Regions from separate parts of the Pseudophaeobacter sp. 1A09344 genome, predicted to be linked through region 1. Evidence: riboswitches for the same ligand, from Rfam matches in the RefSeq annotation. Region 1 holds a riboswitch; each other region holds the start of a gene.
What was found. A riboswitch is a leader RNA that binds a small molecule or an ion and turns the genes downstream of it on or off. The one in region 1 is predicted to bind cobalamin.

Region 1 (9,854 bases):
CATCATGGCCAAGGCGGGACACTCAATTACGCCTTGGTCGCATTTCAGGAAATCTGAGGAGGACAATGAACGTGAACTGGCTCAAAACTCCGGCTTTGGCACTGATGAGTGCGCTCGCGCTGTCCGCTCCCGTCGTGGCAGAAACATCTGGTACAGCGACACAGAAAGAAGGCACCATGACCAAAATCGAGTTCATATTTGGCGAAGACCGCCTCTCAGCAACGCTGGACGATACTGCTGCCGGACGGGATTTTGCGGCGATGCTGCCGCTTGAGCTGACCCTTGCGGATTACCACGGAATTGAAAAAATTTCCGACCTGCCCCGCAAACTTGACACAACAGGCGCACCGGCAAGCTATAAGCCCGAAACCGGCGACATCACGTTATATGCGCCTTGGGGCAATCTGGCGATCTTCTACAAACCGTTCCAGAACTCCCGCGGCTTGGTGCGTCTCGGGGCGTTCGATGGCGATATCGCACCTTTGGTGCGTTCCGCCCCCTACACAGTCCGCATAGAAATCGCCGACTGACACGGTTGCCGGTCAACAGGTGTCCAGCGGTCATCCAGTGGCACAGAAATGCCTCCCGACCAGCATGTCCTGCGCGGCATTTACTGTACCCCTTGTTCCTGTCCCGAGGACGCTGAACTGCAAGCGTCACCTAGTGAAACGGGGTGAGAAATCGAAGGTATAGGTACCCGGCGCCAGCGCCTTGGGCGCACGTGGGTACCGTGTTTTTTGCGCCGCCTGCAGTGCGGCATGGTCCAGCGTCGAACTGCCGGAACTGCGCACGACAGAGGCCCCGATCAGCCGTCCTTGGGTCGAAACTTTCAAGCGCACGCGGGCTTTGCCCTGATCGCCGCCACGCGGGCGCCGCATCTGGCGTTCAATCCTAGACAGGATGGCCGCGCCCCAGCGGCGTTTCAGCTTGGCATCCCGGGCAGCGTTTCCGGTGCTGGCTTCGTCGCCCCCATTGTCACCACGGGCGCTGCGCTGGCCGCTGCCTGCTGCCTGCTGGTTCACGGCCACCGAAGCCGCTGCCGGTTTTGCCTCTGCCGGAGCCTCAGCTGCTGGCGCCGGTTTGGGCGGCGGGGCTGGCGCAGGCGGTGCCGGAGCAACCGGCGGAGGCGCAGGCGGTGGGGGAGCAGGCGGCGGCGGTGGGGGTGCGGGTTTTTCGGGTACGGCCTCCGCCTGGGCCGCCGGGGCCAGCACGGCCAGAGCGGAGGTTGGAAGGTCCGGCACAGAGGACGGGCTGGCGGACGGGACGGGCTGCGGATTGGCGATCGGAGCGGGCTGCACTACGGCAGGCACCTGAGTGGTGATCTCCTGCGGGCGCTGCCATTTGGACACCTGCTGGGTCAGCTCAGCCGAGGCCGCCACCAGCGTGATCTGACCGGTGCCGCCGCTGCCCTCTGCCTCAGTGCCGCCATCCGGAAGCGCCACAAAGGGCAGCGCGTGCAAAAGCGCCGCCGAGGCAAGACATGCCGGAAAGAGCGCAAGACGGCTCATGACCCGGTTCCGGTCAATGTCACCGATGCGATGCCCGCCGCCCTGAGCCGGGCAATCAGCGCCGCAACTTCATGCGCCGGAACCTCGGCATCGGCCCGCAGGGTCAGCACCCCGATCTGCCCGGCCTGCGCCGTCACTGCAGCAATGGCGCCCTCATCCTGCGCGCCCGTGAAATGCAGTCGGCCGTCGGCGGCCATGAACAGCACGGCCTCGGGCGCCGAGGGATCTCCGCTTTCGAGTTTCGGCGGCACCACCGCAAAGGGCGCGCGCGGGGCGATTTGCGAGGACAGCAGGAAAAAGATCAGCAGCAGGAAGACCACGTTGATCATCGGCAGGATCGGTTCACCTGTCTCGCGCTTTTTCGGTGTGGAGAAATCCATGCCGCTCACTCCATGACCACAAGGCCGGTAAAGCCCGCTTCAGTCAGAAGCACCGCAGCATCCATCATCTGCTGGAGCGACGCTGATTTGTCCGGTTGCAGTATGATGGCGTCCGACATCTCCTGCGTCAGCGGGATCAGCCGCGCCGCCAAGGCATCAGCTGCGACCGGAACTCCGTTCAGATGCAGCCCGTCCGCTGTGACCAGCACCAGCCGGGGCGGCCCCTGATAGGCGGCTCCTGCCCCGCCCATAGTGAGCGGAACCACCCGGTCGCGGCCGAATTGCGAGGCCAGCATGAAGAACACCAACAGCAGGAACACCACGTCGATCATCGGCGCGAGGCTGATGCGCTTTTTCCGGCGCGGTGCTCCGAAGGCCAGTGTCATTGCGCGGCCTGACGTTGTGCCGGTCGGGCAGCGGCTGCGGTGAAGACGCGGGTGGCGGCATCCTCCATCCGGGCCTGTTCACGCTCGGCCAGTCCTTCGATCCAGGAGGCCAGCGCCGAGGCCGGGATCGCCACGGCCATGCCTGCCGCCGTGGTCAGCAGCGCCTCCCAGATGCCGCCAGCGAGCACGGAAGGATCCGCGCCGCTGCCACTTTCCTGCAGCGCCTGAAAAGCGCCGATCATGCCGAGCACGGTCCCCAAGAGGCCGACCAGCGGCGCAATCGCCGCGATCAGCTCCAGCGGGCGCAGACCATGACGCAAAGCGGCCAGCTCGGCCTTGGCGATGCGGGTGGTTTCCTTTTCTGCGGTCTCGGGGCTGAACTCGGGCGTCAGCAGGGCCACCATCGCAGACCGGGTGACCCGGTCCAGCGGCGTGCGCCCGGGTGCAATAGGCACCGCCCCTCCGGCCCGCCATTGATCCAGCCATGTTTCGGATTGCGGCCTGCGCCAGACCCCGACCTGTGCCAGCCCGATCAGGCGCCACAGAAACAGGGCGAGGGTCAGCACCGACAGCGCGCCGATGACCCAAAGGGCGGGACCGCCGCGGGCCATGAAATCGAAAAGAGGGGCAAAGGACATAGCAGCCTCCGTCAGTGGCCCGGAAGTCCCGGGTTGGTTTGCTCAGCGCCGCGGTCAAAACGCGCCGAATGGAAGTCTGCCGGACGGTCGTGACCCGGCCAGATGGTGCAGGCGCGGCCCGCCTGCGTCAACGCCGCTGCCTGCATGTGCACGCGCTCAGGCATCGACCGCCCTCCGGGCGTTGGATGCCTTCCACTCCAGCGCACCGGTGTGGACGGCCTTGTAGACGGCTTTTCCGATGGCTTCGCCGGTGGCCGTGTGCAGCCCGGCATAGGAGTTTGCCCCGGCAGGTGCAGCAACCGCAACGCAGTCGGTGCCGGTGCCGGTTGCTGTTCCGCCGCCGCCCGGCAGCTCAAACCCCGCATCCATCACGGCTGCGGTGCGGGCCTGAACTACGATGCTCAGCGCCTCAATCAGCCCGGCCTGCGTCAGCCCTTCGGAAAGGCGCAGCGCGACATTGATGGTGCCCCAGTCGCGGCGGGAGTAATCCACCCGGTTGCCGATCCGTTCACCGTTCGACAAGCCGACGGTAGCCACCGCTTGGGCCGAGATCCCCTCGACCGTGGCCAAGGCTTCGCAATAGTGCCGCACATCCCGTGAGGTGAGGAAAGCGACCGCGTCGCTGCCGCCGCGCTGCGCCAGCTCGCCTGCGAACCATTCGGTGACATCCAGATCGCGCGGCAGGTCGCTGTTCCTGACCTCGCGCCACAGGATGCGGCGAGCGGTGACAAATCCTGGCCGGTTCACCGCCCAGCTCAGCACCTGCATCTCGGCGCCGAGATCAAACTCGATCCATGGGCGCTGCAGGGTGACCGCGCCCATCACAGCACCTCCAGCGGCTGGAATATCGGGCCCTGCGCTGTGGTCTCGTGCCAGACCGAGATGCCAAAGGCGCGGGCCATCAGATCGGGCGTCAGCACCTCGGCGGGCGGGCCATCGGCCATGATACCGCCTTCGGCCAGCAGGATCAGCCGCGTGCAATGACGGGCGGCCAGTCCCAGATCGTGCAGGGACACCAGCGCCGCGCGCCCTTCGGCGGCGAGGCTGGCAAAGACCTCCATGGTGGAGATCTGATGCGAGGGATCCAGCCCGGCAGAGGGCTCATCCGCCATCAGGAGTGGCGTATCCTGGGCCAGCGCCCGGGCGATCAATGCACGGGCCTGCTCGCCGCCCGACAGGCGCGAGGCGGCCCGCTTGCGGAACGAGTCCAGTCCCATGCGAGAGATTGCCTGATCCACCAGGGCCTGATCGGCGGCTGGCAGTCGCCGCCCCTGCGGCAGATGCGGCAGACGGCCCAGCGCCACCAGTCGCTCCACCGGGATCGGCCAGGCGATCTCGCGTGATTGCGGCATCCAGGCCACCGTGTGGGCTCTTTCAGAGGCGTTCATTGTGGCCAGCGAGCTGTTGCCCGTGGCCGGGATCAGCCCCAGCGCGGCCCGCATCAGGCTGGTTTTCCCGGCGCCATTCGGACCCAGCAGGCCGACGAACTCCCCCTTGCCAATCTCAAAGGACACATCGCGCAGCACCGGACGGTCGCGCAGGGTTACAGAAAGGTTCCGGACCGAAAGCACGCTCATGCCAGCCCCTTCCGCGTCTTGTAGATCAAGTGCAGGAACAGGGGCGCGCCAACCAGCGCGGTGACCACGCCCAGCTTGAGATCGCGGGTGGGCAGGATCAGCCGCACGGCAATATCCGCCAGTTGCAGCATGATCGCGCCGCCAAGGGTCGAGGCCCAAAGCAGCCGCGAGGGCTGCCCATCGACGAACGGACGCAGAATATGCGGCACCACAAGCCCGACAAAGCCGATGGCGCCCGCAACTGCCGTGGTGCCACCGGCAATGCTGGCAGTCCCCACAACCAAAAACCAGCGCAGCTGCCTCAGGTTCACGCCCATGGTCTGGGCTGCATCCTCGCCCAGAGTCAGCGCATCCAGCCCGCGCCCCAGCGGCAGCAGGATCACCATCCCGGCCAGGACAAAGGGCAGCGCCAGCCAGACATGCTGCATCGAGCGGTCCGATAGCGACCCCATCATCCAGAAGACGATCTCATTAGCAGCAAAGGGATTGGGCGAGAGGTTCAGAACCAGCGAGGTCAGCGCCCCTGCCATTGCCGAAATGGCGATACCCGCGAGGATCAGCGTCAGTGATCCCCCATGCTGCCCGGCCAGCGCCATCACTAGAAACACACCGCCCAGAGCCCCAGCCAGCGCCGACAGCGGCAGGCCCAGCGTGGCGGTGGCAGCGAGGCCGGTGTTGATTGCCAATACCGCCCCCAGCGCCGCTGAGGAGGACACACCGATCAGCCCCGGCTCGGCCAGCGGGTTGCGCAGGTAGCCTTGCATCGCCGCGCCCGCCAGCCCCAGCCCGGCGCCGATCACGGCGGCAAGGATTGCCCGCGGCAGCCGGATTTCACGCATCACCAGACTGAGAGGTCCATAGCCATCGTCAAACAGGGCCGCCAGGCTCTCGCCCACACCGACATCTGCAGGCCCCACCGTTAGGGAGATCAGGAACAGTGCCAGCACCGCCGCCGAGAGGCACAGCATGAGCCGGGTCATTGGCGGGCCTCACGTTCCATGAAGGCGCGGCGCTCTGCCGCCAGTGTCTCTACCGCGCGCAACACATGCGGTGTCGGGCAGATCCAGTCGGCATTGCGGATTTCCCCGGCGCCGCTGCGTCCGGCCAGCATGCGCACCAGCGGATGTTTCAGAATTTCCTCACTGCGGGAATTGCGCGGATAGGCGGTTGTGCCGACCAGCAGATCCGGCTCTGACAGCACCAGCAGCTCCAGCGGCAGCTGGCCGGAATGGGAATAGCCCAGTTCATCGGCGATATTACGAAAACCTGCCGCCTCCAGGATTTGCCCGGCCAGCGTCTGGCGGCCTGCAGTATATCCGTTGGCCGCATAAAGCGCGGCGCGCGGGCGATTGTCCGGGGCATCCGCCCGCAGAAACTCCAGCTGCTGGTCAAAATCCGCCAGCAACCGGCGCGCGGCTTCCTGACGGCCCAGCGCCTCGCCCACCTCGACGATGCGGGTTCGGACATCCTCCAGCGAAAAGGCTGGCCCGAATTCCGCCACCGGCACGCCAAGGCGGCGCAGCATATCCATCGTTGCAGGCGCCGAAGATGCGCCAGCGATCACCAGATCCGGCTTCAGCAGGTAGATTTCTTCCGCCAGCCCGTGATTGACCGGATAGGCCTGCGCCTCTTCGGCCATGGCCGAGGCCCGGGGGTCCCGGGCGACGAAGGAAATCGAGATCAGTTGATCCGGCGCGGCCAGCATCATCGCCATCTGATCCACGCAGAGATTCATCGTAACAACGCGCGACGGCCCGGCAAAGGCTCCGGTGGCGGCCCAGAAAAGGGCCAGGGCTATGCCGGGCAGCCAGCGCATCGATCAGAAGGAGGCCCGGACGCCGATATAGGCGGCGCGGCCGCGTTTCGCGTAGCCCCAGACGTCCGAGTATTCCTCGTCAAACAGATTGGTGACACGTCCGGTCAGGACCACATTCGGGTTCAGCTCATACTGGGCCGAGACATCGACGGTGGTGTAATCCGGCAGCTCGGCCGTGGCATAGGTGCCAAAGAACTGGCTGTCCCAGTTGCCTGCCACATGGCGGACATCCGCAGTGATGGAGCCGCGACCATTGAAAGTGTCGAGCGTGGCGCTCAGCAGCAGTTCGTGTTCGGGGCGGCGCACCTCGACCGTACCATTGGGGTTGGTGGCATCCAGATAGGTGTAGGACAGACGGAGATCGAGGTTTTCCGTGGCCTCAAGGCTGGCCGCCAGTTCGACACCTTTGCGCTCGCTGTCTCCGGCCTGATTGCGGAAGGAGAAGGTGGTCGCATTTACCATATAGGCTTCGATCTCACCCGTCAGCGTCTCGTCGAAATAGGTTACATCAACCAGCCCGCGCCCCTGCAGGAACGGCACCTCGACGCCCAGATCAAAGCTGCGGTTTTCTTCGGGCTGCAGGTTCTGATTACCCAGATAGGTGGTGGCACCAAAGGTGCTGTTGGCAAAGAGCTCAAAATAGGTCGGGTTCACGATACCGGTGCCGGCCGAGCCATGCAGCCGTACACCGCTGCCCGCAAAGGTATAGGACGCACTGGCGTTCCAGCTGGTGGCATCTTCGAAGGCATTGTTGTTGTCGCGGCGCACGCCCAGCTGCAGATCCAGACCATTGGCAAAGCTGCCACGGTATTCCAGCGCGATCGAATTGGTCTTGCGCGCAAAGGCCGGATTGGAACGGCTGGAATCCTCTTCCCATTCCAGAATGGCGTTCAGCAGGTGATCTGTCAGCTCTACCGACTGGCCATCAAGGCCAAAGCTCAGCAGGTATTTCGCCGCTTCCGTCTTTGTCTCGGTCAGGGCGCCGCCGTTGTAGGATTGGTCAAAATCCGTACGCTCGTAAGACAGACGATGTTTCAGGCGTCCGCCCAGCGTGTCGAGCTCCGCAAAGATCTGCGCCAGCTGTTCATCGCGGTCGCTGAACTGCGTGGGATCATCCACCACATAGCTGGCCGCATCGGTCGCGGTAAAAGACGTGCTGTCGCTGTCGAAACGCTCTTCCGAGGCACGCAGGTTGAAACCCAGCTTCAGCCGCTCGGTGACAAGGTAGTCGCCTTTCACCTGCGCGGTATTGCGGCGGATGCCATCCTCTTCGCCGCCGCTGCCGGAGAAGTCGTAGCCATCGTCATTATCGTGGGCGAGGTTGAGCGAGATGCCGCCGCGCTCGGTGCGGGAGGAGACCCGCGCCGAGGCCCGGTAGCCGTCCGAGCCAACTTCGAGGCTGCCACCGTATTCGGTGCCGATGCCGCCACTCTTGGTGATGATGTTGATCACACCCGCCGAGGCGTTGGAGCCGTAGAACACCGATTGCGGACCGCGCAGCACCTCGATCCGCTCGATATTGGCGGTATCAAGGCCAGACAGGATATAGTCGCTGTCGCCGCCCGAGGCCTCGATGCCGTCGATCAGGATCAGCGTGTGGTTGGCTTCGGCGCCACGAATGCGGACCTGTGTAAAGCTGTCACCTGCACCGGTGACCATCAGACCAGGAACCGAGCGCAGCGCATCCTGAACCGTGGTGATGCCGCGCTGTTCGATCTCTTCGCTGGTCACGACCGAAACCGAGCGACCGTATTTCTGAGCCTCGACAGGGGTAAAACCACCGGAGACGATGAGTTCGCCCAGATCGATGATCTCCGCCTCCTGGGCGGTTGCCAGTGCCGGGGGGATGGCCATCAGGGTGGCGGCCAGGGACAAGCTTACCTTGTGCATCGTTTCAGTTCTCCCAGCCTGCACATTCGGTGCAGGAAAAGTGGCTGCCCATAAGCGGGCAACATGTACAAATCATCGGTCCTTGGAAGGCAGTGCTTCCACAGACAGTTCAATTGCCACCACTACGGAAGTCCGTTGTCCCCGGCGCGCCCCGCACCCGGACTGGGTGATCCTTCTGGCAGGTCTCCTGACTCGCGGGTCGCAGCTTTGCCGCGCCTTCCCACCTCCTCTTGAGGCAGTGGCATATCGCAGCATTGCTCTCCGCTCACAGTTGCGGGGGCAGTCATGGTTTTGACGTCTTGTACCGACGCCTTACCATGTTCCCTTTTACCCGGATGGTATTCCCAGCCGGACCAGAATGGCCGGACTTAGGCAAACTCGATTTGCTCTGTCAAGAAGGAGTAGACGCCGCCAAGGATGGAGTTTTCAAACAATGCACCGCGCACACCAGCAACAATCGCCTGAAATCAACTGCTAAGTGATGGTTTCAATGCTGCAAACGCAATGCTGTGCCGCATCGACCGCAACCTTTGCGCAGGCGATATTCCACGCTACGGCATGGTTCCCCGTTCCGATCTCCACCGAATCCAATGGCTGGGGTCGTGGCTGTCCCCCCTGCCCCGCATCACGGACAGATTTCCCCTGGCAATGCCCCTGCGGTGGCAACGCGCCTCTTCCGCATCCCGGCGGAGCTATGGCGTTTCCATCTTCGCCCAAGCGTTCCAGTACGAGACCGCGCATGAACGCCCAGATCTTCGCAAAGGTCTGTCGCGGGCACAGGTTCAGTCCGGTGGCCGGTTACAGGCTCCGGTTCAAACACGACGGAAAACCAGCTTGCGCGGCAGTCTATTTCATTGATGCTGCACTGACCGGCAGCTTGCTCGACGCCTTCATTTCTTTCAATGAGAGGTTGGACCGAATGCTAGTGACACCGGGTAGCCGCCTCAGAGTGCTGTCGACGAAACCACTGTAATCATCGAGATCACGGGCAACCACGATCAGCAGGAAATCATCCGCGCCGGTCGTGTTGTGGCAAGCCAGGATGTTCGGTGTCGTCTCAACGATGCGCTGAAATTCTGCCGTCGCGGCTTGATCATGCTCGGAACAGCGCAGCTGGACGAAGGCCATAACGCCGAGGCCGAGCTTTCGACGGCTCAGATTGGCTTGATAACCTTCGATGATGCCGCTTTCTTCAAGACGTTTGAGCCGCCTCCAACAGGGGGTCTCGCTCATCCCCAGATGCTCGGACAACTTGGCATTGGTCATGCGGCCATCCTCCTGCAACAGGGTCAAGATCTCGGCATTGACGGCGTCGATGTCAGGCATGGGTAGATATCTTTCAATAATGACGATTCCATAGGGAATTCCACTCCAGATTTGCGCAATATGGGGAGGATTGGCAAAGGTATTTCCCTCATCCAGACTATGATCTCGTCCAAAATACTCTTCAGCGAAAGATCCTGCCATGAAAGCCGTCCTTTTCGAAAAATTCCAAAGAGCGCCAAAGCTGGTTACCGTGGACGACCCGACGCCAGAGCCGCATGGCGTTGTCCTCAGGGTTGCGGCCACCGGCGTCTGCCGCAGCGACTGGCATGGCTGGATGGGACACGACAGCGACATCGACTTGCCGCATGTGCCTGGCCACGAGTTAGCTGGCGT
Region 2 (9,854 bases), on a different contig from region 1:
GGCAGGGGACAGCGGCCCGATCCGGCTGGTGCTGCACAAGGATGTCACCGATGAGGGCCTCAACGGCGCGATTGCCGCGTTCCAGGCCTTCTTCAGCTAAGGCGTTTCGCGACGGGTTATCCGTTGCACAAACGGGATCAGGGCAAATGCGATTTGCCCTGCCAACCCGATCGCCCCGGCAGCGGTGGCCCAATGGCCGAAGTAGCTTCTGGGAGCCGCGCCCATCAGGCTGGTGGCGAGTACATATTCCGCAACCATCAGCAGCCCGAAGGCCCAGATTCCCATCCACAGGCGCGCGGCGGCAGGATACAGATCCTTGCGATTCCGAGTCAGGTGCCGGGCGATCAGCCAGCTGAGGGTGAGCATGATGGGCAGTTCAAGGCAGACCGCCCAGAGTTCATCCATCAGGGGCAGCAGCACAAAGATCCGCAGGCTGCCCAGAACAAATCCGCAGAAGAACACGGCCGCAAAATAAAATATGGCGGCTCTCAGAACCGGGCGGTGCAGGGCGGTTGGCATGGCTGTCCTTCCCCTTTTGCCGTCAGAGTTCCTTGCGGGCCTTCAGCGCGGCGCTGATGGTACCGTCGTCGAGGTAATCCAGCTCGCCGCCGATGGGTACACCCTGCGCGAGCGAGGTAAGTTTCACCTGACCGCTCAGCTGGTCGGCGATGTAATGGGCCGTGGTCTGCCCGTCGATGGTGGCATTCAGCGCCAAGATCACCTCGCTCACCGCTTCGCTGCCGACCCGGTCGACCAATCGGGGAATGCGCAGGTCTTCGGGGCCGATGGCATCCAGCGCCGAGAGGGTGCCGCCAAGCACGTGATAGCGTCCCTTGAAAACGCCTGCGCGCTCCATCGCCCAGAGATCCGAGACGCTTTCGACGACGCAGATCTCGCCATTGGCGCGGGCCTCGCTGTCGCAGATCTCGCAGATGTCCTCGGTCCCCACGTTGCCGCAGTTGAGGCATTCGCGGGCGGTGGTGGCGACGCGGGTCATCATGTCCGACAGCGGTGTCAGCAAAAGCGCGCGTTTGCGGATGAGGTGCAGCACCGCCCGCCGGGCCGAACGCGGCCCCATGCCGGGCAGTTTTGCCATCAGATCGATGAGGGTTTCGATGTCGCTGGTAGAGCGGTCTTGCATGGAGGCGGCCTTTGGAGTGTCAGCCCATATAGACGCATCACGGCGGGCAATGGCAAGGGGGAGAGGCGACGGATGTTCAGGGTTTGTCTGGGCAGCGCCTGCGCGCCAGATTGGGCAAAGGGCGTATGCCCGTGAGACATGAAAAAGGCGGCCAAGGCCGCCTTCTCGGAACTTTTCAGTTGCGCCTCCGGATCAGAAGGGCAGCTTGATGTCCTTGGGCAGGCCCATGCTTTCCGTGAGGTTGGTCATCTCTTCCTGCGCTTTTTCGGCTGCCTTGGACTGTGCGTCCTTGATGGCGGCCAGGATCAGGTCCTCGACCATTTCCTTGTCATCGCCGTTAAAGATGGACGGGTCGATATCCAGCGCCTTGAGGTCGCCCTTGGCCGAGGCGGTGGCTTTTACCAAGCCCGCGCCTGCTTCGCCGGTAACCATGACGTTGTGCAGGTCTTCCTGCATCTGCGCCATCTTGGTTTGCAGTTCCTGTGCCGATTTCATCATCTTGGCCATATCGCCAAGACCGCCGAGGCCTTTGAGCATGGTGTTTCTCCTAAGTGCGGGGGCGCAGGGCGCCGTAAGTCATTCCCAAACATATCGCAATTGCAAGCGCGATGAACAAGTGGGAGGAGGCGGTGCAGTCTTCGATTATGCCCAAGGCACTCTTATCATCAAAGAAAAGCTCCAGATTATCGACGGCAATTGCGGCCGTTAGCATGCCCCAAAGAAAGCCTGCGATTGCAAAGGAGGCGCGCTTTCTGCTGTACAGCGCGAATCCAGCAAGAGCGAAGAGGGCCAAGACAGCAGGCGTGGCCGACATCCGCCAAAGCACATCCCACGCGCTGTCGGATAGATCGCCGGTAGCAAAGCAGGTTTTGGCGTAAGCGGTTGTCGGCAGGGTGAACAAGAGGACCGTCAGGCCAGTCGCTACCCGTCTTCGAAGGGATCCCATTCGTCTTCCACCTCGGGCAGGGCTTCGGCCTCGACCTCGGCGGCCATTTCCTCGGCGGTACGGATGCGGGTGATCCGGGCCTTGGGGAAACTGTCGATCACCGCCTGTACCAGTGGGTGTTCGCTGGCCTTGGTGCGCAATGCGTTTTCGGCTGCATCGCGGATTTCGGCGATCGTCGGGGCCTCGCCGTCGGGTGCGATGGTGACGACCCAGCGGCTGCCGGTCCAGTTTTGCAAGGCGGTGCCGAGGCGCGCAGCAAGGTCTCGGGGCGCATTCGCATGCGGTGTGAATTCGATCCGGCCCGGCTGGTAAGCGACGAGGCGCACACCGGTTTCCACCTCGACCAGCAGTTTCACATCACGGTTGGTGCGGATCAGTTCCACCACATGTTCGAAACTCGGGTAGCGGGCGAGGGCCTTTTCTGCAGCCGGGGCAAGCGCGGTGGCCTGCCCCTGTCCTTGGCCGTGCGACATGGTCATGCCGCCGGACGGTCCACCGCCCGGTGCGCCTTGCGGCGGGGCCGTGGTGACAGCCGATGCCCCGCCTGCGGCAGGCGCGCCCATGCTTTGCATGGGCATTCCGCCACCACCGCCGGGCGGCGGGGGCGGCATATCCTGCAGCTTGCGGATCAACTCCTCGGGACTGGGCAGATCGGCCACGTGCGTCAGGCGGATCACCGCCATCTCGGCAGCCATCATGGCGTTGGGGGCGGCGGCGACCTCTTCCAGCGCCTTGAGCAGCATCTGCCACATGCGGGTCAACACCCGCATCGGCAGCGCTTCGGCCATCTGTTGACCGCGGGCGCGCTCATCCGGGCTGATGGTCGGATCCTCTGCCGCGTCTGGCGTAATCTTTACCACCGACACCCAATGGGTGATTTCGGCCAGATCGCGCAGAACAGCCAGCGGATCGGCGCCTTCGGCATATTGCGAGGAGAGCTCGCTGAGCGCCGCAGCCGCATCGCCGCGCAGGATCATATCCATCAGATCCAGCACCCGGCCCCGGTCGGCAAGGCCCAGCATGGCGCGCACTTGATCGGCGGTGGTCTCGCCCGCGCCGTGGGAAATCGCCTGATCCAGCAGCGAGGTTGCATCGCGGGCCGAACCTTCGGCAGCGCGGGTGATGAGGGCGAGCGCATCCTCGGCGATCTGGGCGTTTTCGGCGGTGGCGATCTTGCGCAGGAGGGCGATCATCACCTCGGGCTCAATCCGGCGCAGATCGAACCGCTGGCAGCGCGACAGGACCGTCACCGGAACCTTGCGGATCTCGGTGGTGGCGAAGATGAACTTCACATGGGCGGGGGGTTCCTCCAGCGTTTTCAGCAGCGCGTTGAACGCGCTGGTAGAGAGCATGTGAACCTCGTCGATGATGTAAATCTTATAGCGGGCCGAGGCTGCGCGGTACTGGACCGAATCGATGATTTCGCGGATGTCGCCGACGCCGGTGCGGCTGGCGGCGTCCATCTCCATCACGTCCACGTGGCGGCCTTCCATGATCGCGAGGCAATGCTCGCACTGACCGCAGGGTTCGGTGGTGGGGCCGCCGTTGCCATCGGTGCCGATACAGTTCATCCCCTTGGCAATGATCCGGGCGGTGGTGGTCTTACCCGTGCCGCGAATACCGGTCATGATGAAAGCCTGAGCGATCCGGTTCGCGGCAAAGGCGTTTTTCAGCGTACGCACCATGGCGTCCTGGCCAACCAGATCCGCAAAGGTTTCGGGCCGGTACTTGCGGGCGAGGACCTGATACTGGCCAGACGGCTGCTCCGCGTGCTGAACCTCAGCGGTTTGGGTTTCAGGATCGGATGTTGGGGTGTCGCTCATGCTGTCTCGTGCCGGATTCGGAATGGGATTGGGACCGCCTCATAGGGTAGGGAAGCCCGCGGGCTTCGTCCACCGCTGTTGACCGTCCGGCAGGGCAGGTGGCAGAGTTTTTCCCTGTATGTGGTGGAGAGTGTGTGATGACTGGGATGAGTTCAGATGGGGCAGGCCTGCAGGCCGGGCAGCCCTTTACGATCTACGCGGTGTCCGCCGCCAATGGCATTCTTGCGATCTGCCCGCTGCCCGGTGCCGGGGGCGACTACAAGGGGGATCTTGAGCTGATCCACGACTGGCAGCCCGGTCTGGTCATTTCCATGACCACCGAAGCCGAGCATGTCTCCGTCGGGGCCGCGACGCTGGGGGTTGATCTGCAGAGCATGGGAAGCCGCTGGGTGCATCTGCCGGTGGCGGATTTCGGTGTGCCCGGCCCGGAGGTGAACGAGGCCTGGCCCGGGGTCAGCGCCTCGGCACGTCAGGCGCTGACCGGTGGCGGCCGCGTTCTAGTGCATTGCCGGGGCGGCTGCGGGCGCTCCGGCATGGTGGTGCTGCGCCTGTTGATCGAATGCGGCGTTGCGCCAGAGGCGGCGCTAAACAGGTTGCGCATGTCTCGCCCCTGCGCGGTCGAGACCGAGGCACAGATGGCCTGGGCCCGCAGCCGCTGAGCCAGAGGCAGCCCGCCGGAGCGGGCCCGACTGTCATCCCGCTTTCTTCTTCACAGGGCGCGGCATTCACCGAATAAAACCGACGCCCCTCCTGTGGGTTCTCAGGGTCTGCCGCTACGCCGCGCTGAGCGGGATGGCTTCTCCGAAGGAGCAGGGGCGATGTGGCAGGTGATCTGCGGGCTGCGCTTGTGCATCGCTGGACAGCAGCGCGTCGGCAAAACGGTCCAGACCGCTGCGCTCTGCTGCGGTGTCCACTTCGCAGAACACCCGGATCCTGTCGTGCGAGGCAAAAAAGCGCGCCGGGCAATGGCGGGTGCAGCCATCGAGCAGGCTGTCGCCGGTGATTTCAAAATCCTCTTCGGTCATATCCCGCGCGGTATCGAGCGCCCCGCACAGGGCCACCAGCATCCGTTCCAGTGCCGGGCAGCTTGCCCCGGTGTGTTGACAGGTCGTTGCCGCAAGTTCATGCGTTTTTGTCGTCCAGATCATCGCGCCCTCCGCGCTGGGGCAGGGGCATAATGAGGGGGAGAGACATGTGGCCGGATGCTTGTCGGCCAGAACGGGCCGCGCAACAGGAGCCATCTCACCCGCTCCGGACACCCCGCCCGGTTTCGAGTTGTGCGATGGCAGGTCTCCTGACTTGCGGGTCATAGCTTCTCCGGTCCTTCCCGGCCGCAGGTCTGTACCTTGCGTCCAGTGGATCTTCCGGGGTCGCTCTCCGCCTACAGTTGCGGGGGCAGTCGTGGAATTGTTCTGGCCGAGAGAGGCCGGATCGCACCACGTTCCCTTTTCATCCCGGACCCGCCAAAGGCGGATCGCGGAAACCATCTGTGAAATGGGTAGCGGGTCGAAGGGCGAGTCGTCAATTCGCTTGTGTGAAAGTCGGAGAAATCCGCGCCAACACCAGCAAGCCAGGTAAGCTTGCTGAATTGTGCAGGCGGATGCGGTGCCCTCAGGCCGTGCGGTTCAATCGTTCTTCGGTCAGCCGTGCGAAATCTGCCGCGCGCGCTTTGAATTTCTTATTGAGCGAGCCGCGCGCCAGTTTGAAGGATTGCAGCAGCAACCGCCCCGACAGGGTCTTGGCCGTCAGGTTGAGCGAAATTGTTACACGGGTGCGCCGCGGCGACAGCGCCATCAGTTCGATCTCGGTTTCGCCGTTCAGCCCGCTGCTGTCGCCGGACAGCAGAATGCGGGTGACGGGATCATAGGATTTGAGAGCAATGCGCAGCTCGCGCGCCTTGCCGCGAAAGCTGAATTTGGCATCCCAGGCGAGGCCGTTTTCAGGCGTGCTGATATCGCCGATCCGTTGCACGTCGATGCCGCGCCGGATGGCCGAGCGTTCAAAGCTTTCAAAGTCCGACAGGGCTTCAAACACGTCGGCGATCGGTGAATCGATATCTTCTTTACTCGTGAAATCCATGACTCTGACGCCTGCTTGCCTGTTTTGATTGATCAATTCTCAGCGTGGCCGCGATATTCCCTTTAATCCAGCGTATCCGCAAGCCAGTTCTGCAACAGAAAATGTGCAATTGCTCCTTTTCGGGCAGGCTTCAGGATCGGGTGCTCTCCGGCAAAGGCGGTCATCATGTCCTGCTTGCTGACCCAGATCGCGTCCTCGATTTCATGTGGGTCGATGGTCAGCTCGCGATCCAGCGCGATCCCGCGGCAGCCGAACATCAGCGACATTGGAAAGGGCCAGGGCTGGCTGGACAGGTACTCCACCTCTCCGACCTTCACGCCGGACTCTTCCAGAACTTCACGCCGCACGGCGGCCTCCAGCGTTTCGCCGGGTTCAACGAAACCGGCCAGCAGGGAGTACATACCTTCCGGCCAGCCGGGAGAGCGGCCCATCAGGACCTCGTCCCCATGGGTGATCAGCATGATCACAACCGGATCGGTGCGGGGGAAATGGCTCGCCTTGCAGCTGGGGCAATTTCTTTGCCAGCCTGCCTGAACCATATCACTGGGGTGGCCACAGCGGGCACAGAACCCATGCGAGCCATGCCAGGAAAACAGCGCCTTGGCGGTGGCGGCCAGCTCGGCCTCCAGCGGGGTCAGCCGGGTCATCACCCTGCGCAGCTCGGCGAAAGCATAACCAGAGGGCAGGTCCGGGTGCTGCTGCTCCGTCACATCGGCAAAACTGGCCAGCGCCATCTCGTCCAGCGCATCGGGCTGCCAACTGCTGATATCACAGGCGAAGGCCGGGCTTTGATCCGGCAGGAGGCCGAGAAACAGAGCGGCGTCGCGGCACTCTGCTGCCATCGGATGCGTGGTGGAGATCCAGGCAAGCGCGTCCGGTCCGCGCTCTGGATCTGACCGCTGGCACAGGGGTTTGCCGCGCCACATCATCAGCACCTGTGCATTCTGTGCCCCCCAGGCAGCGTCTAGCGCTTTGGCATCCGCACGCAGATGCGCGCTGCGGTCCAGGCCACCCTTGCCGCCAAATGTCACCTCTTCGGCCCGTTTCATATCGTTGTCCTTCTTTTGGCAGGGGATCCGGCGTTAAGGCCCGATTTCCTGCATTGATGGCGGCAAAACCGCGCAATGACCAGCCTGTTCGGGTAGCGCGGTCGATGCATTTTTATGGTTGTGAGCGGATGTTTGACGCCGGGTCACCGGTCTGCCGCTGGATATTGGCGTTAGACCGGTCAAATTTTCGGCATCAGCGCCACAATCGTTAACATCCTCAAAAATGGTGACTTTGCAAATCAAGGAAACGCTGTTTCAAAGGGTTAACGCGTTCGTGTCAGAACGTGAGAAAAAAACGAAGATCGGAAGACGCCGTGCAGGCTGCGGGTAGAGCAATATGACAGGACCGGATCAATCCTTGCCATTGGGGAAGGGGGTGCTGCGCTTGTTGGCAACCACCGATCTGCACAGCAATCTGCTCAGCTACGACTATTATGCCGACCGGCCGGACCCCAGCATCGGCCTGTCCCGCGTCGCGTCCCTGATCGCAGAGGCGCGGCAAGAGGTCCGGGAGGCAGGGGGCACGGTGCTGCTCTTGGACAATGGTGATGGGCTGCAAGGGGCGCCGATTGGTGAGATTTCCTCTGACGACCCGATCGTGCCGCATCCGCTGATGCAGGCCTTCAACGTGTTGCAATACGATGCCATCGGGCTTGGAAATCACGACTTCAACTTCGGTCTGGAGACGCTTGAGCAGGTGCTGGAGCAGGCACCCTGTCCGGTGATTTGCTCGAATATGACGGCCGTGGAGGAGGGACGGAAGCTACCTTTCGCCCGCTCCACCATTCTGGAGCGGGAGGTGCCTGCCTGCGCCGATGCACCGCCGCTGCGGATCGGGATCCTGTCGGTGTTGCCGCCGCAGACGGTAACATGGGATGCGCATCTTCTCGAAGGTCAGGTCGTGGTTGCGGACATGGTGCAGGCGGCTGCCGCTGCTGCCAGCGCGCTGCGGCGGGAAGGATGCGATATCGTGATCGCATTGGCGCATACAGGTGTCGGAGGGTTGGAGCGGGTGCCGGGCATGGAGAATGCCTTGCTTCCCATCGCGGCCACGGCGGGAATCGATGCGGTGATCGGCGGGCACACCCACAAGACCCTTCCAGATCCCGAGCACAGTTTCACCAAGCCGGTGGTCATGCCGGGTGCGCATGGATCACACCTGGGGCAGATCGATCTGCAGGTGTCGCACGGCCCGGAGGGGTGGCGGCTGGAGAATTGGGACGCCCGCCTCAAACCCATCTGCAGCAGGGCAGAGAATGGCGATCTGATGTCTCTGGTCGACGAGGACGCTGAACTGACCCGCGCGCTTGGCCCCGCGCATGATTCAACGCGCGAACGGATGCGTCAGCCAGTTGGCTTCAGTGACGTGCCTTTGCACTCCTTCTTTACTTTCTTTGGGCCCGACCTTGGGCTGGAACTTGCAGCAGCAGCGCAAGCGGCAGCGGTCAGGCCGCTGCTGGAAGGCACTGAGGTTGGTAAACTGCCGCTCTTGTCCGCGGCGGCGCCAGGCAAATTCGGTGGCCGTTCCGGGCCGGGGCATTATACCGACATCGGGCGTGGCGATCTGTGTATGCGCAACGTCGCTGATCTTCACATCTTCCCGAATGAGCTTAGGCTGGTGGTTGCGACCGGCGCGCAAGTGCTGGACTGGCTGGAAATGTCCGCGGGTGTGTTCAAACAAGTCCGCCCCGGCAGTACCGAACAGGAACTGGTTGATCCCAGCCGTGCCGGGCATAATTTTGACGTTCTTTTTGGCCTGCAATACGAAATAGATCTCTCGGCACCGCCGCGGTTTTCCTCCTCTGGCGTGCGGATCAACCCGGCGGCAGGGCGCATTCGACGTCTTCGCGTGCACGGGCGGCCTGTGGCCCCTGCGCAGCGTTTTGCCGTTGTGGTCAACAGTTACAGGGTCAGCGGTGGTGGTAATTTCCAGATGGTCAAAGACGCCGAGAGCATCCCGCTGCCGCCGGTGCGAATCCGGGATGTGATCCGGGACTACGTTGCGGGCCGCCTGCCTGAGGATCCACTGGCGCAGGAAGAGTATCCGTGGCGGTTTGCCGAGCTCAACAACGCCGAGGCCGCCGCCTATACCAGCCCGGAGGCGGTGCAGTATCTGGATGAATTGCCGGAGGGGCAGGTGCGCAACTGCGGCATGACACCAAAAGGCTTTCTGAAACTGATGCTTGCCCTCTGACCTGCGGAGCGGTGGATCGGGGAGGCCCCCTTGTCATTGCTGCGGCAGCCGCCTATATCGGGATTCGAGAGGTTGGCGCGGGCAAGCGCCTCGCCAACCTGGTCAGGTCCGGAAGGAAGCAGCCACAACGAGCCCCGCTTGGGTCGATGTCCAACCTCTCACCTTTCCCTAAATACAGATCCAGCCCGCCGAAAGGCGTGGGCTGTCTTAATGCCCGCAGAATTAGAGGTTAGTAGCGGCCATTGTCAGCGGGATAGACGCCCAGGATCTCGACGTTGGTGGTAAAATAAGCCAGCTCGTCCATGGCCAGCTGCACGTTCTCATCCTCGGGATGGCCTTCGATATCGGCATAGAACTGTGTCGCCGTGAAGGAGCCGTCGACCATATAGCTTTCCAGCTTGGTCATGTTGATTCCATTGGTGGCAAAGCCACCCATCGCCTTGTAAAGCGCGGCGGGGATGTTGCGCACCTGGAACACGAAGCTGGTGATCATGCCATGGGCACCGCGACGGCTGTAATCTGGCTCGCGTGACATGATCAGGAACCGCGTGGTGTTGTCGCCGTTGTCTTCGATATGGCGGGCCAGCACATCCAGACCGTAGATCTCTCCGGCCAGCTCGCT
Region 3 (9,854 bases), on a different contig from region 1:
CCGTGTTCCAGAATTACGCCTTGTTTCCGCATATGACTGTGGCCCGCAATATCGGGTTCGGGTTGGAAATGCTGAACCGCCCGAAGGCGGAAATCGCTGCCGCCATCGATGACATGCTGAATCTGGTGCAAATGGGCGAGTTCGCCGCACGCCGGGTGGACCAGCTGTCTGGCGGGCAGCAGCAGCGAGTGGCGCTGGCGCGCGCGCTCGCGCCGCGTCCCAAGGTGCTGTTGCTGGATGAACCGCTGTCGGCGCTGGATCTGAAACTGCGCAAGGGCATGCAGAGCGAGCTGAAACGCCTGCAAAGCGAAACCGGCATCACCTTTGTCTTTGTCACCCATGATCAGGGCGAAGCGCTGGCGATGTCCGATCAGATCGCGGTCATGTCCGCAGGACGCGTGCAGCAGGTGGGCACCCCGCAGCAGATCTACACCGCGCCGCAAAGCCGGTTCGTCGCGGATTTCATCGGCGACACCAATATCGTGGCGACGGACCTCCTTGGCTATGACGGGGCGCAGGCGCGGATCAGCTTTTTCGGCGGGGAGCCTGTACTTGCCAATGCGGCCAGCGATGGCTTGCCTCCTGGGGTAGTCTATGTGGCGCTGCGCCCCGAGACCCTTACCGTTTGCGCGGCGTCCGATGCGGCGGCTGTGCTGCGCGGAACCGTGCTCGACAGCAGCTATTTCGGAGCCGGTTCGCAAATGCGGGTGCGGCTTCAGAACGGCACCGAGATTCAGGTGCAGGTGGCAGAGCCCAGCCCGGCGGGCAGCGAGATCGGGCTGATCCCAGAGACCTCCATGCTGCATGTGCTGGCAGACTGATGGGGCAGGGGATGCAACAAACTTCGCCCACGGCGCAGAATTTGCAGCAGGCCGTTGCGGCTCGTAGCAGGACGGTCCGGCGGGTCCGGTTGTTCCTGCTCTTGCCTGCGCTCGTGATCATCGGCGTGTTTGGTCTGGCGCCGCTGTCGATCGCGCTGGTCTATTCCTTGCTGGAGCCGGGAACCTATGGCGGCGTCGAATGGGTGTTCTCGACCGATGCCTATGTACAGTTCCTGTTCGAGCGCGACATTTTTGATGACACTCTGAGTTTCAACAGCGCTTATCTGCAGATCTTTGGCCGCTCTTTCGGGCTGGCGCTATGCGCGATGATCGGCACTTTGATCCTCGGCTTTCCGGTGGCCTATTTCATCGCGGCCCGCCCTCCCGAACAGCGCAACCTCTGGCTTTTTGCCATTACCCTGCCGTTCTGGACCAACCTTCTGATCCGTACCTATTCCATGCTGCTGATCGTGCGCGACGAAGGGTTTTTGAACCTTGCGCTGATGAAACTGGGGCTGATCAGCGCGCCCATCGAGATGCTTTATACCGATGGGGCGGTCTTGGCCGGGTTGGTCTACAGCTATCTGCCCTTCATGATCCTGCCGATCTATGCCTCACTGGAAAAGTTCGACTTTTCCCTGCTGGAGGCGGGACACGACCTTTATGCCTCCCGCGTGCAGGTGTTCCGCCATATCGTCATTCCGATCAGCCGCCCGGGTATTGTGGCCGGATGCGCGCTGGTGCTGATCCCCGCGCTGGGCGCCTATATCACGCCCGAGCTGTTGGGCGGTGGTAAGAAGCTGATGATCGGCAACCTGATTGCCATGCAGTTCGGATCCGGGCGCAACTGGCCCTTCGGCTCGGCGGCGGCGCTGATCCTGATGTCGGTAGTGCTGATCGCGCTTCTGGTATCGCTCCGGGCAGGCGCCGAGAAGGAGAAGGCCCATGGATGATCTGCCCCGCAAGAGGCTTGGCATGCTGTGGCGCAACAGCGAGACGCGTGAGTTGCGGCGTCAGCCCCTGTTCACGGCGCTTTCGTGGCTGGTTCTGCTGCTGCTTTATGCGCCGATCGCCGTGCTGATCCTGTTCTCTTTCAACGACAACCGCTCGGTCGTCGTCTGGACCGAGGCGAGCCTCAAGTGGTACGCCAAGGCGCTGGAGAATGACGACATCCGCAACGCGGCCTGGATTTCGATCCGGGTAGCTCTGACTGCCACAGTCATCTCTACCGTCATCGCGACAATGGCGGCGTTGGCGACAACGCGGGGCGGGAGTTATCGCGGGCGCGCGGCAGCGATTGCCCTGATCAATCAGCCGCTGATGATCCCGGAAATCGTCACCGCCATTGCCACCCTGTCGTTCTTTTCGATCCTGCGACAGTTGACAGGGATCACCGGGCTGGGCTGGCTCATTCTGGCGCATACGGTGTTCTGCATCCCCTTTGCCTTTATCCCGGTGCGCGCCCGTCTTGCCGACATGTCCGAAACGTTCGAGACCGCCGCCGCCGATCTTTATGCCACGCCCTGGCAGACCTTCCGCCATGTCACCCTGCCGCTGCTGATGCCGGGCATTCTGGCGGGCGCAATGCTGGCCTTCGTGGTCTCGCTGGATGACGTGATCATCACCCTGCTGATTGCCGGTCCCGGGGAAACCACCCTGCCGATCTACATCCTGGGCCAGATCCGGCGCGGGGTGACGCCCGAGGTCAACGCGGTCTCCACCATTCTGATCCTGCTGACCGTGGCCATGGTCGCGCTGACCTTCGCCCTGCAACGCAAACGAAAATAACCAGAAGCCCGCACCAGACGGGACCCACCAACCAACAAGAGGAAGATCCATGAAACTGACGATCCTTAAGGCGGGGCTTACCTCCGTCATCGCCCTCAGTGCGGCTGCAGCTAACGCCGAAGGCACGCTGAACATCTACAACTGGGGCAATTACACCAACCCCGAGATGATCGAGAAATTCGAAAAGCAGTATGACATCGAGGTCACGCTGGATGGCTATGACAGCAACGAAACCATGCTGGCCAAGGTCAAGGAAGGCGGCAGCGGATACGACATCGTGGTCCCGGGCGATTATATGGTCGCCATCATGGTGGGCGAGGGGCTGCTGGCCGAAATCAACGCCTCCGAGATGGAGAACTTCAAGAACCTCGATCCGAACTGGGTCGATGTCTACTGGGATCCGGGCCGCAAATACTCAGTACCCTATCAGTGGGGTACCACCAGTTTTACCGTCGACAGTGCGGTCTACGGCGGAGTCATCGACACGCTTGAGGTCGTGTTCAACCCACCCGAAGAGCTGAAGGGCCGCATCAATATGCTCAACGACATGAACGATGTGATCAACGCCGGACTGCGCTATCTCGATTATCCGCGCTGCAATTCCGACCCGGCCCAGATGAAAGAGCTGCTGGCGCTGCTGCTCAAGGCCAAGGAAGACTGGCGCACCATGGATTACGCGGTGATCGAGAAGCTGACCTCGAAGGATGTCGACCTGTCGCAAAGCTGGAACGGCGCCGCGATGCGCGCCCGAGCCGATCGCCCGACGCTGAAATACGCCTATCCCAAGGAAGGTTTCACCGGCTGGATGGATAACGTCGCGGTGCTGGCGGATGCCCCCAACATGGAGAACGCCAAGCTGTTCGTGAATTTCATGATGGAGCCTGAAAACGCGGCGATGACCTCCAACTTTGCCCGCTATGCCAACGGCGTCATCGGCTCCGAGGAATTCATGGACGCCGAAATGCTGGAGGCGCCGGAGATCGTGATGCCTGAAGGCGCCCCGGTGCCGGACTTCGTCAAACCCTGCGATCAGGATGTCGTGGCGATGTACAACAAGGTCTGGACCCGCCTGAAGCAGTAACTCAGCCAAACAGAAGGGTGGTGGCCCATGGGGCCATCACCGGAATTTTTGACCGCAGTCCAGGCGCTGGGCTGCCATGCGGGAGCGTGCCCAATGCACCGGACAGCAGACAGTCTGAAGCCGAAAACGGCGCGGGAAATCGGCATCATGCAGGGATTTCCGCCGCCGCCGGAAAAACGGCCGACGCTGGACAACTGGGATCTGGCCCCCTTCAATCGCTGGTCCTTCCAGAACATGCGGTGCCTGTTTCCCACGGCGGATGTGCGCAGCGGTCCCGCTGCGGCTGCGCCGCTGCCAGTTGCGCTGCAGGAGCTGTCAGAGGTCTGTTTTGCCACCGGCGCAGGCACCCGCCAGTGGGTCGGCGATTGGCTGTGGCAAAGCTACACCGACGGGTTTTTGGTGCTGCACGGTGGCACCATCGTCACCGAGTTCTACGCCAATGATTTTCATGCCGAGGCGGCGCATCTGGGGCAGTCGGTCTCCAAATCCGTGATCGGCATCCTCGCCGGGATCTTACACGGCGAGGGGCTGCTGGATCTGGCTGCCCCGCTGGAGGAGATCGTGCCGGAACTGGCGGGCACCGGCTATGCGGGTTGCACGGTGGATCAAGCGCTGGACATGCTGTCCGGTGCGCGGTTCTCTGAGGATTATGGGCTGCCGGGCAGCGACATGACCCGGGTCGATATCGCCTCGGGTTGGCGCCCGGTGCGGGACGGGGAGATCAAGCCGACCATACGCGACGTGATCCTCTCCCTACCGCAGGAGCGGGCGCATGGGCTCGGCTTCTCCTATCGGTCGATTGAAACCGATGTCATTGCCTGGGCGCTGGAGCGGGTAAGCGGTACGGATCTGTCTGCACTGCTGTCCGACCGGATCTGGCGTAGGCTTGGCTGTGAACAGGATGGGTTCTTTACCGTCGATGATGCGGGCACGGCGCTGGCCGATGGGGGGTTCAATGCGAGTCTGCGGGACTATGCCCGGTTCGGACATATGGTGCTGAATGGCGGCCGGGTTGGCGATGACCAGATCGTGCCCGAGGCCTGGATCGATGGTATCTGCACCGGCGCGGATCCATCGAAATTCGGCGCGCCCTATGACGTGCTGTCACCGCAAGGCGCCTATCGGCGGTTCTGGTGGGTGCACGATCCCGGGCGCGGCGTGTTCATGGCCCGGGGTGTGTTCGGTCAGCTAATCTTTATCGATCGCAGCGCCGATGTTGTGATCGTAAAGCTGTCGAGCTGGCCTGACTATCTGATCCCGGCCTTTGGTCTGGATGCCGTGCAGGCCTGCGAGGCCATCGTCAGCGCGCTGGGCTAGGGCGGGGGTTACCGTCGTGCGGGGCGGCGCAGGATGTAGATATCCATGATCCAGCCATGCTCCGCGCGCGCCTTCGCGCGGACCTTGATGATCTCATCTGCGGCTTCGTGCAGCGCGCCGGATAGGGAGATTTCATTCTCCATCCCGGCATAAGCCGCCCACCAGATCTGAACACCTTCGGGGTCGATGGACTGAAAACTACAGTCGCCGTCTAGCATGATGACCAGCGTGTCGGCACTCTCCGGCCAACCCGCCTCGCGCAGCTGGCGGCCGGTGGTGATGGTGACGGGATCACCGATCTCATTGAGGGGGATGGCATGGCTCGCCGTCAGCGCCTGGATCGAGGTGATGCCGGGAATGACGCGAATGGAAACCTCGGTCCGGGCCTGAAGCCGCGCGGCAATGCGCATGGTGCTGTCGTAAAGGGATGGATCGCCCCAGACCAGAAAGCCGACCTTGCCGCCCCGGGGCAGGTGCTGATCGATGGTCTCTTGCCAGATCTCGGCAATGGCATCGTGCCAGTTATCCACGCGCTTGCGATAGCTGGCGGTCGCGGGATCGCGTTGTGGCAGGTCGAATTCGACGATCTCTGGCCCCGGCGATTTGATCATCCGGTTGCAGATGTCGCGGCGCAGACCGGCCAGATCGTCCTTACCGGCGCCCTTGTTGGGGATGAGGATCAGATCCAGCCCGTTCAGGGCTTCGACCGCCTGCAGGGTCAGGTGCTGGGGATTGCCGGTGCCAATGCCAACAAGGGTGAGATCAATCATGTCAGGTGCCTTTGGAAAAGAAACACGGCCCCGAAACGGGGCCGCGCTATGTGACACATCAGATGTCGGCGACGGGCTTACGCAGCCGCATAAAGGCGGGGCGTGACCAGCCCGCTGCGCTCCAGACCGCGCAGGCTCTTGGCTGCCGCGAGGACGGCCAGATCGGCGAGCGGCTCGATCAGGATGACGGTCATGTAAGCTGCACCAAAGGTAAAGACCGAGGCCATGGTTTCGGCACCGATGCCCTGACCGTAGAAGGCCCAGAAAGCGACCCAGCCGACAACGCCTGCCTGATAGGCGGTCGACAGCGCCAGCGCCTGAGAATACTTCAGATCAACATAGGCAGTGTTCGGAGCGATGATCCGCTTGGCCAGTTCCTTCATCGCGAACAGCGGGACCAGCAGCGTGGTCAGGTTGATGAAATACTGCGGCAGATCGATCGGGGCAAAGAACACGCCCTGGATCAGAAGTCCCATCGCCAGACCGAAGGCAGCAGGTGCAGCGCCCAGCAGCAGGAACAGGGTCGAGCCGAGGATGAAGTGAACCTCGGAAACGCCCACAGGGAAATGCGGCAGCACTTCGAAGAAGGTGAAGACGCCGACAGTCGCAATGGCCGAACGCGCCGCAAAGGATGCGATGCCGGAGGTGGCCAGATCTTCCATCGTCTTTTTCGCAGCAAAGCCCATGGCGCCAGCGGCGGTGGCATAGGACAGGGCGATTTTGACGCCGTTTACGATTCCGGGTTCGATATGCATGTTCTGTCTCCTTGCCGCCTCACCCGGCGGCATTACATAGGTTATGGTTGGGCCATCTTGGCCACGTCTTCCAACGGCAGGTCTCCTGACTCGCGGGTCGATGCCGGTCCGGGGCCTTCCCAGTCCTGATAGGGACCAGTGGCGATGCCCGGTGGCTCTCCGCTCACAGTTGCGGGGGCAGTCACGGATTTGGCGCCTGATGGCTACACCTCACCGTGTTCCCTTTTCATCCTTGGGTCTTGGACCCGTCGGAACCTTTGGTCTTTCAGAGATGACACAGCGCTTACAAAGCTGTCAACGTGTCTGGCGCGTCATCCGTGTTTCAATTGCGGCATATGGGCGATCAGCGGGGCAGGTCCTCATCGGCCAGGGGACCATAGAGGATCAGCACCGGTGCCTTGGTCTCCATCGCGCGCAGGACCTCGGGGAGTTCCCCCACCGTGTGGCAGGACAGCGACTGATCCGGGGTCGAAACACCCAGCGCGATCAGCGCGTGCGTCTCGGGCGGCAGCCCGGCCACCAGCAACCGTTCGGCGAGCGCTGCAAAGGTGCGTTTCCCCATGTAGACAACGGTCGTGGCTTCGGGATCGGCGAGGGCGGTCATATTCAGCCCTTCGGGCAGGCCGCCAGTTACGTCATGGCCGGTGATGAACTGCAGTCGTCGCGCGGTCAGCCGCCGGGTCAGCGGGATATTGGCGGCCGCAGCAGCTGCCGAGGCCGCAGTGACACCGGGCACAATCTCGAAACCGATACCTGCCTGCCGCAGCGCGGAGATTTCCTCTTCCAGACGGCCAAAGACGCCGGAATCGCCGGATTTCAGCCGCACTACATGCGCCCCGGTCGCGGCGTATTCGACCAAGAGCTGGCTGACGTGGTCCTGCCGGGGTGAGGGGCGCCCTGCACGTTTGCCCACTCCGACGAGATCGGCGTCCTTGCGCGCATGGGTCAGGATCGGCCCCGATGAAAGGTCATCGAACAGAACCGCATCGGCTGCCCCCAGCCGTTTCACCGCCTTGACGGTCAACAGTTCAGGATCGCCGGGGCCGGAGGAGACGAAACTGACAAAACCGCTCATGATTGCTCTCCGGTGATCAGGTGGAAGAAGGTGCCGGTCACATGGCCGCGTATCGATCCGGTTTCCGGCACCGGGTTGCCATCCGCGTCCATCACCCGGGCCAGCGGGGCATCGGGGTCGTCCAGTATGGTCGAATAGTGGAACTCATGCCCGCGCAAGGCACCGCCTGCGGCAAAGCCCGGCATCGGCGCCTCCAGAACGGCGCGGCGGTAGCCGAGGTGGAATTTCCGTTTTTCATATGAGGTGACGAGCCCCAGCAACCCGGCCATGCGGTGACGGTTGCCGTCCTTGTCGATCAGCGCCTCGCCCAGTGCCATGTAGCCGCCGCATTCGCCATGGACTGGCCGGGTTTCGGCGTGTTTGCACAGGGCGGCGCGGAAGGTCCCGGCAGCGGCCAGCCTGCCGCCGTGCAGCTCGGGGTAGCCCCCCGGCAGCCAGATCAGATCAGCATCCGGGGCCGGAGCTTCATCGGCGAGAGGGGAGAACGGCAGGATCTCGGCCCCGGCGGCGCGCCAGCCCTCCAGCAGGTGCGGGTAGGTGAAGGAAAACGCCGCATCCCGCGCCAGTGCGATGCGCTGCGCAGGAGGTTTCGGCAGCGGGGCCGAGGCGGGCGCAGCTCCGGCGCGGGCGGCGGATTTGATCGCCTCCAGATCCACGTTTTCACGCAGGAAGGCGGCATAGCCCGCAATCGCGGCCTCAAGATCCGGGTGCTCCACCGCTTGGATCAGGCCGAGGTGGCGCTCGGGCAGGGTCAGATCGCCACGCCGGGGCAGGGCGCCAAGGACGGGAATGCCCGCGCGCTCCATCCCGAGGCGGGTCAGCCTTTCGTGGCGCGGGCTGGCAACGCGGTTGAGGATCACCCCAGCAAAAGGGAGATCGGGATCATAGGCGCGAAACCCCAGCGCCGTGGCGGCCGCGGATTGTGCCTGCCCCCCGACATCAACCACCAGCACCACCGGCCAGCCCATGCGTTTTGCGGTTTCCGCTGAAGAGCCAAAGCCGCTTTGGCCGCGCGTGGCAACGCCATCATAAAGCCCCATGGAGCCTTCCCCGATGCAGATCTGCGCGCCGTTTGCCTGCCCCGCAACGGCATCCAGAAGGCCGCCATCCATCGCCCAGGTGTCTAGGTTAAAAGAGGCCTGCCCCGCAGCGGCCAGATGAAAGGCCGGATCGATATAATCCGGTCCGCTTTTGAAGGGCTGCACGGCAAGACCATCCTCGGCCAGTGCGCGCAACAGGCCCAGCATCACAGTGGTCTTGCCCGTGCCCGAGGCGGGCGCCGAAATCATCAGACCCGGCGGATAGGATCCGGTCTTGCCCGTTTCAGTCATCGCCTTCGCTCCAATCCGCCCATTGGCTGTCGGCGCTTTGCGGGCGGTAGCGCCGGTCATAGTCCTGCGCGTAAAGGCAGCTTTCGTCGAAGTGCTCGGCACCAAGGGCACGGCCCACGAGGATCAGCGCAGTGCGCCCGCGCGCGCCTTCGGTTGCCTCGATCAATGTGCCTAGGGTGGCCTTGATGATCTTCTGATCCGGCCATGTCGCCCGCCAAACCACTGCGACCGGGCAGTCGTCGCCATAGGCCGGAGAGAGCCGCGCCACCACATCGTCCAGCACATGCACCGACAAGTGAATGGCCAGCGTCGCGCCGGTGCGGGCGAAATTCTCCAGCGTTTCGCCCGCAGGCATCGAGGAGGCCCGCCCCGAGGTGCGCGTCAGCACCAGCGATTGCGCAACGCCCGGCAGGGTTAGCTCGGCGCCAAGCGCAGCGGCGCCTGCGGCAAAGGCGGGCACGCCGGGGGTTACGTCATATGGAATACCCAGATCGCGCAGACGGCGCAGTTGCTCGCCCATGGCGGACCAGACCGACAGATCGCCGGAGTGCAGCCGGGCCACATCCTGCCCCGCCTCATGTGCGGCCTCGATTTCGGCCACAATCTCATCCAGCGACAGGGACGCCGTGTTGATGATCTTGGCGCCCTCCGGGCAGTGCTGCAGCAGCGCCTCGGGCACCAGCGAGCCGGCATAGAGGCAGACGGGGCAGGCGGCGATCAGGTCGCGGCCACGCAGGGTGATCAGGTCGGCAGCACCGGGGCCGGCGCCAATGAAGTGAACGGTCATGAGGTCAGTCTTTCTGCAATGGCCGCAGTGGCAAGGCCATCTGCGGTGACAACGCGGGGAACGAGAAGGCGGGCGGTTGCTGTGGTGCGGCCGTGGCATGCGCCGCAGAGGGCAGCCGCTTCGGCTAGC

Region 2: it holds a riboswitch for cobalamin, as region 1 does, so the genes downstream of both, SM765_RS05065 (hypothetical protein) here and SM765_RS18580 (TonB-dependent receptor plug domain-containing protein) in region 1, are expected to answer to the same signal.
Region 3: it holds a riboswitch for cobalamin, as region 1 does, so the genes downstream of both, SM765_RS04015 (energy-coupling factor ABC transporter permease) here and SM765_RS18580 (TonB-dependent receptor plug domain-containing protein) in region 1, are expected to answer to the same signal.

What each region holds. Positions count from the first base shown of each region.
Region 1 is NZ_JAXGFS010000012.1:54,265-64,118, forward strand. Features, by position in the region: gene SM765_RS18530 (cyclophilin-like fold protein) at 72-530, shown strand; gene SM765_RS18535 (energy transducer TonB family protein) at 657-1,508, opposite strand; gene SM765_RS18540 (biopolymer transporter ExbD) at 1,505-1,888, opposite strand; gene SM765_RS18545 (ExbD/TolR family protein) at 1,894-2,274, opposite strand; gene SM765_RS18550 (MotA/TolQ/ExbB proton channel family protein) at 2,271-2,912, opposite strand; gene SM765_RS18555 (hypothetical protein) at 2,924-3,076, opposite strand; gene SM765_RS18560 (adenosylcobinamide amidohydrolase) at 3,069-3,734, opposite strand; gene SM765_RS18565 (ABC transporter ATP-binding protein) at 3,734-4,489, opposite strand; gene SM765_RS18570 (FecCD family ABC transporter permease) at 4,486-5,469, opposite strand; gene SM765_RS18575 (ABC transporter substrate-binding protein) at 5,466-6,305, opposite strand; gene SM765_RS18580 (TonB-dependent receptor plug domain-containing protein) at 6,309-8,195, opposite strand; cobalamin riboswitch at 8,356-8,568, opposite strand; gene SM765_RS18585 (Lrp/AsnC family transcriptional regulator) at 9,042-9,662, opposite strand; gene SM765_RS18590 (zinc-dependent alcohol dehydrogenase family protein) at 9,661-9,854, shown strand, end outside.
Region 2 is NZ_JAXGFS010000002.1:379,809-389,662, reverse strand. Features, by position in the region: gene ltaE (low-specificity L-threonine aldolase) at 1-100, shown strand, start outside; gene SM765_RS05095 (hypothetical protein) at 97-519, opposite strand; gene recR (recombination mediator RecR) at 542-1,141, opposite strand; gene SM765_RS05085 (YbaB/EbfC family nucleoid-associated protein) at 1,334-1,678, opposite strand; gene SM765_RS05080 (hypothetical protein) at 1,689-2,042, opposite strand; gene SM765_RS05075 (DNA polymerase III subunit gamma/tau) at 2,063-3,910, opposite strand; gene SM765_RS05070 (protein-tyrosine phosphatase family protein) at 4,048-4,569, shown strand; gene SM765_RS05065 (hypothetical protein) at 4,684-5,058, opposite strand; cobalamin riboswitch at 5,178-5,413, opposite strand; gene SM765_RS05060 (SRPBCC family protein) at 5,522-5,989, opposite strand; gene nudC (NAD(+) diphosphatase) at 6,052-7,038, opposite strand; gene SM765_RS05050 (5'-nucleotidase C-terminal domain-containing protein) at 7,376-9,232, shown strand; RNA gene ffs (signal recognition particle sRNA small type) at 9,298-9,396, shown strand; gene SM765_RS05040 (prephenate dehydratase) at 9,462-9,854, opposite strand, start outside.
Region 3 is NZ_JAXGFS010000002.1:176,594-186,447, reverse strand. Features, by position in the region: gene SM765_RS04045 (ABC transporter ATP-binding protein) at 1-821, shown strand, start outside; gene SM765_RS04040 (ABC transporter permease) at 833-1,774, shown strand; gene SM765_RS04035 (ABC transporter permease) at 1,797-2,609, shown strand; gene SM765_RS04030 (extracellular solute-binding protein) at 2,659-3,690, shown strand; gene SM765_RS04025 (serine hydrolase domain-containing protein) at 3,784-5,007, shown strand; gene cobF (precorrin-6A synthase (deacetylating)) at 5,016-5,777, opposite strand; gene SM765_RS04015 (energy-coupling factor ABC transporter permease) at 5,855-6,532, opposite strand; cobalamin riboswitch at 6,591-6,806, opposite strand; gene cobA (uroporphyrinogen-III C-methyltransferase) at 6,876-7,607, opposite strand; gene SM765_RS04005 (cobyrinic acid a,c-diamide synthase CobB) at 7,604-8,938, opposite strand; gene cobM (precorrin-4 C(11)-methyltransferase) at 8,931-9,725, opposite strand; gene SM765_RS03995 (cobalamin biosynthesis protein) at 9,722-9,854, opposite strand, start outside.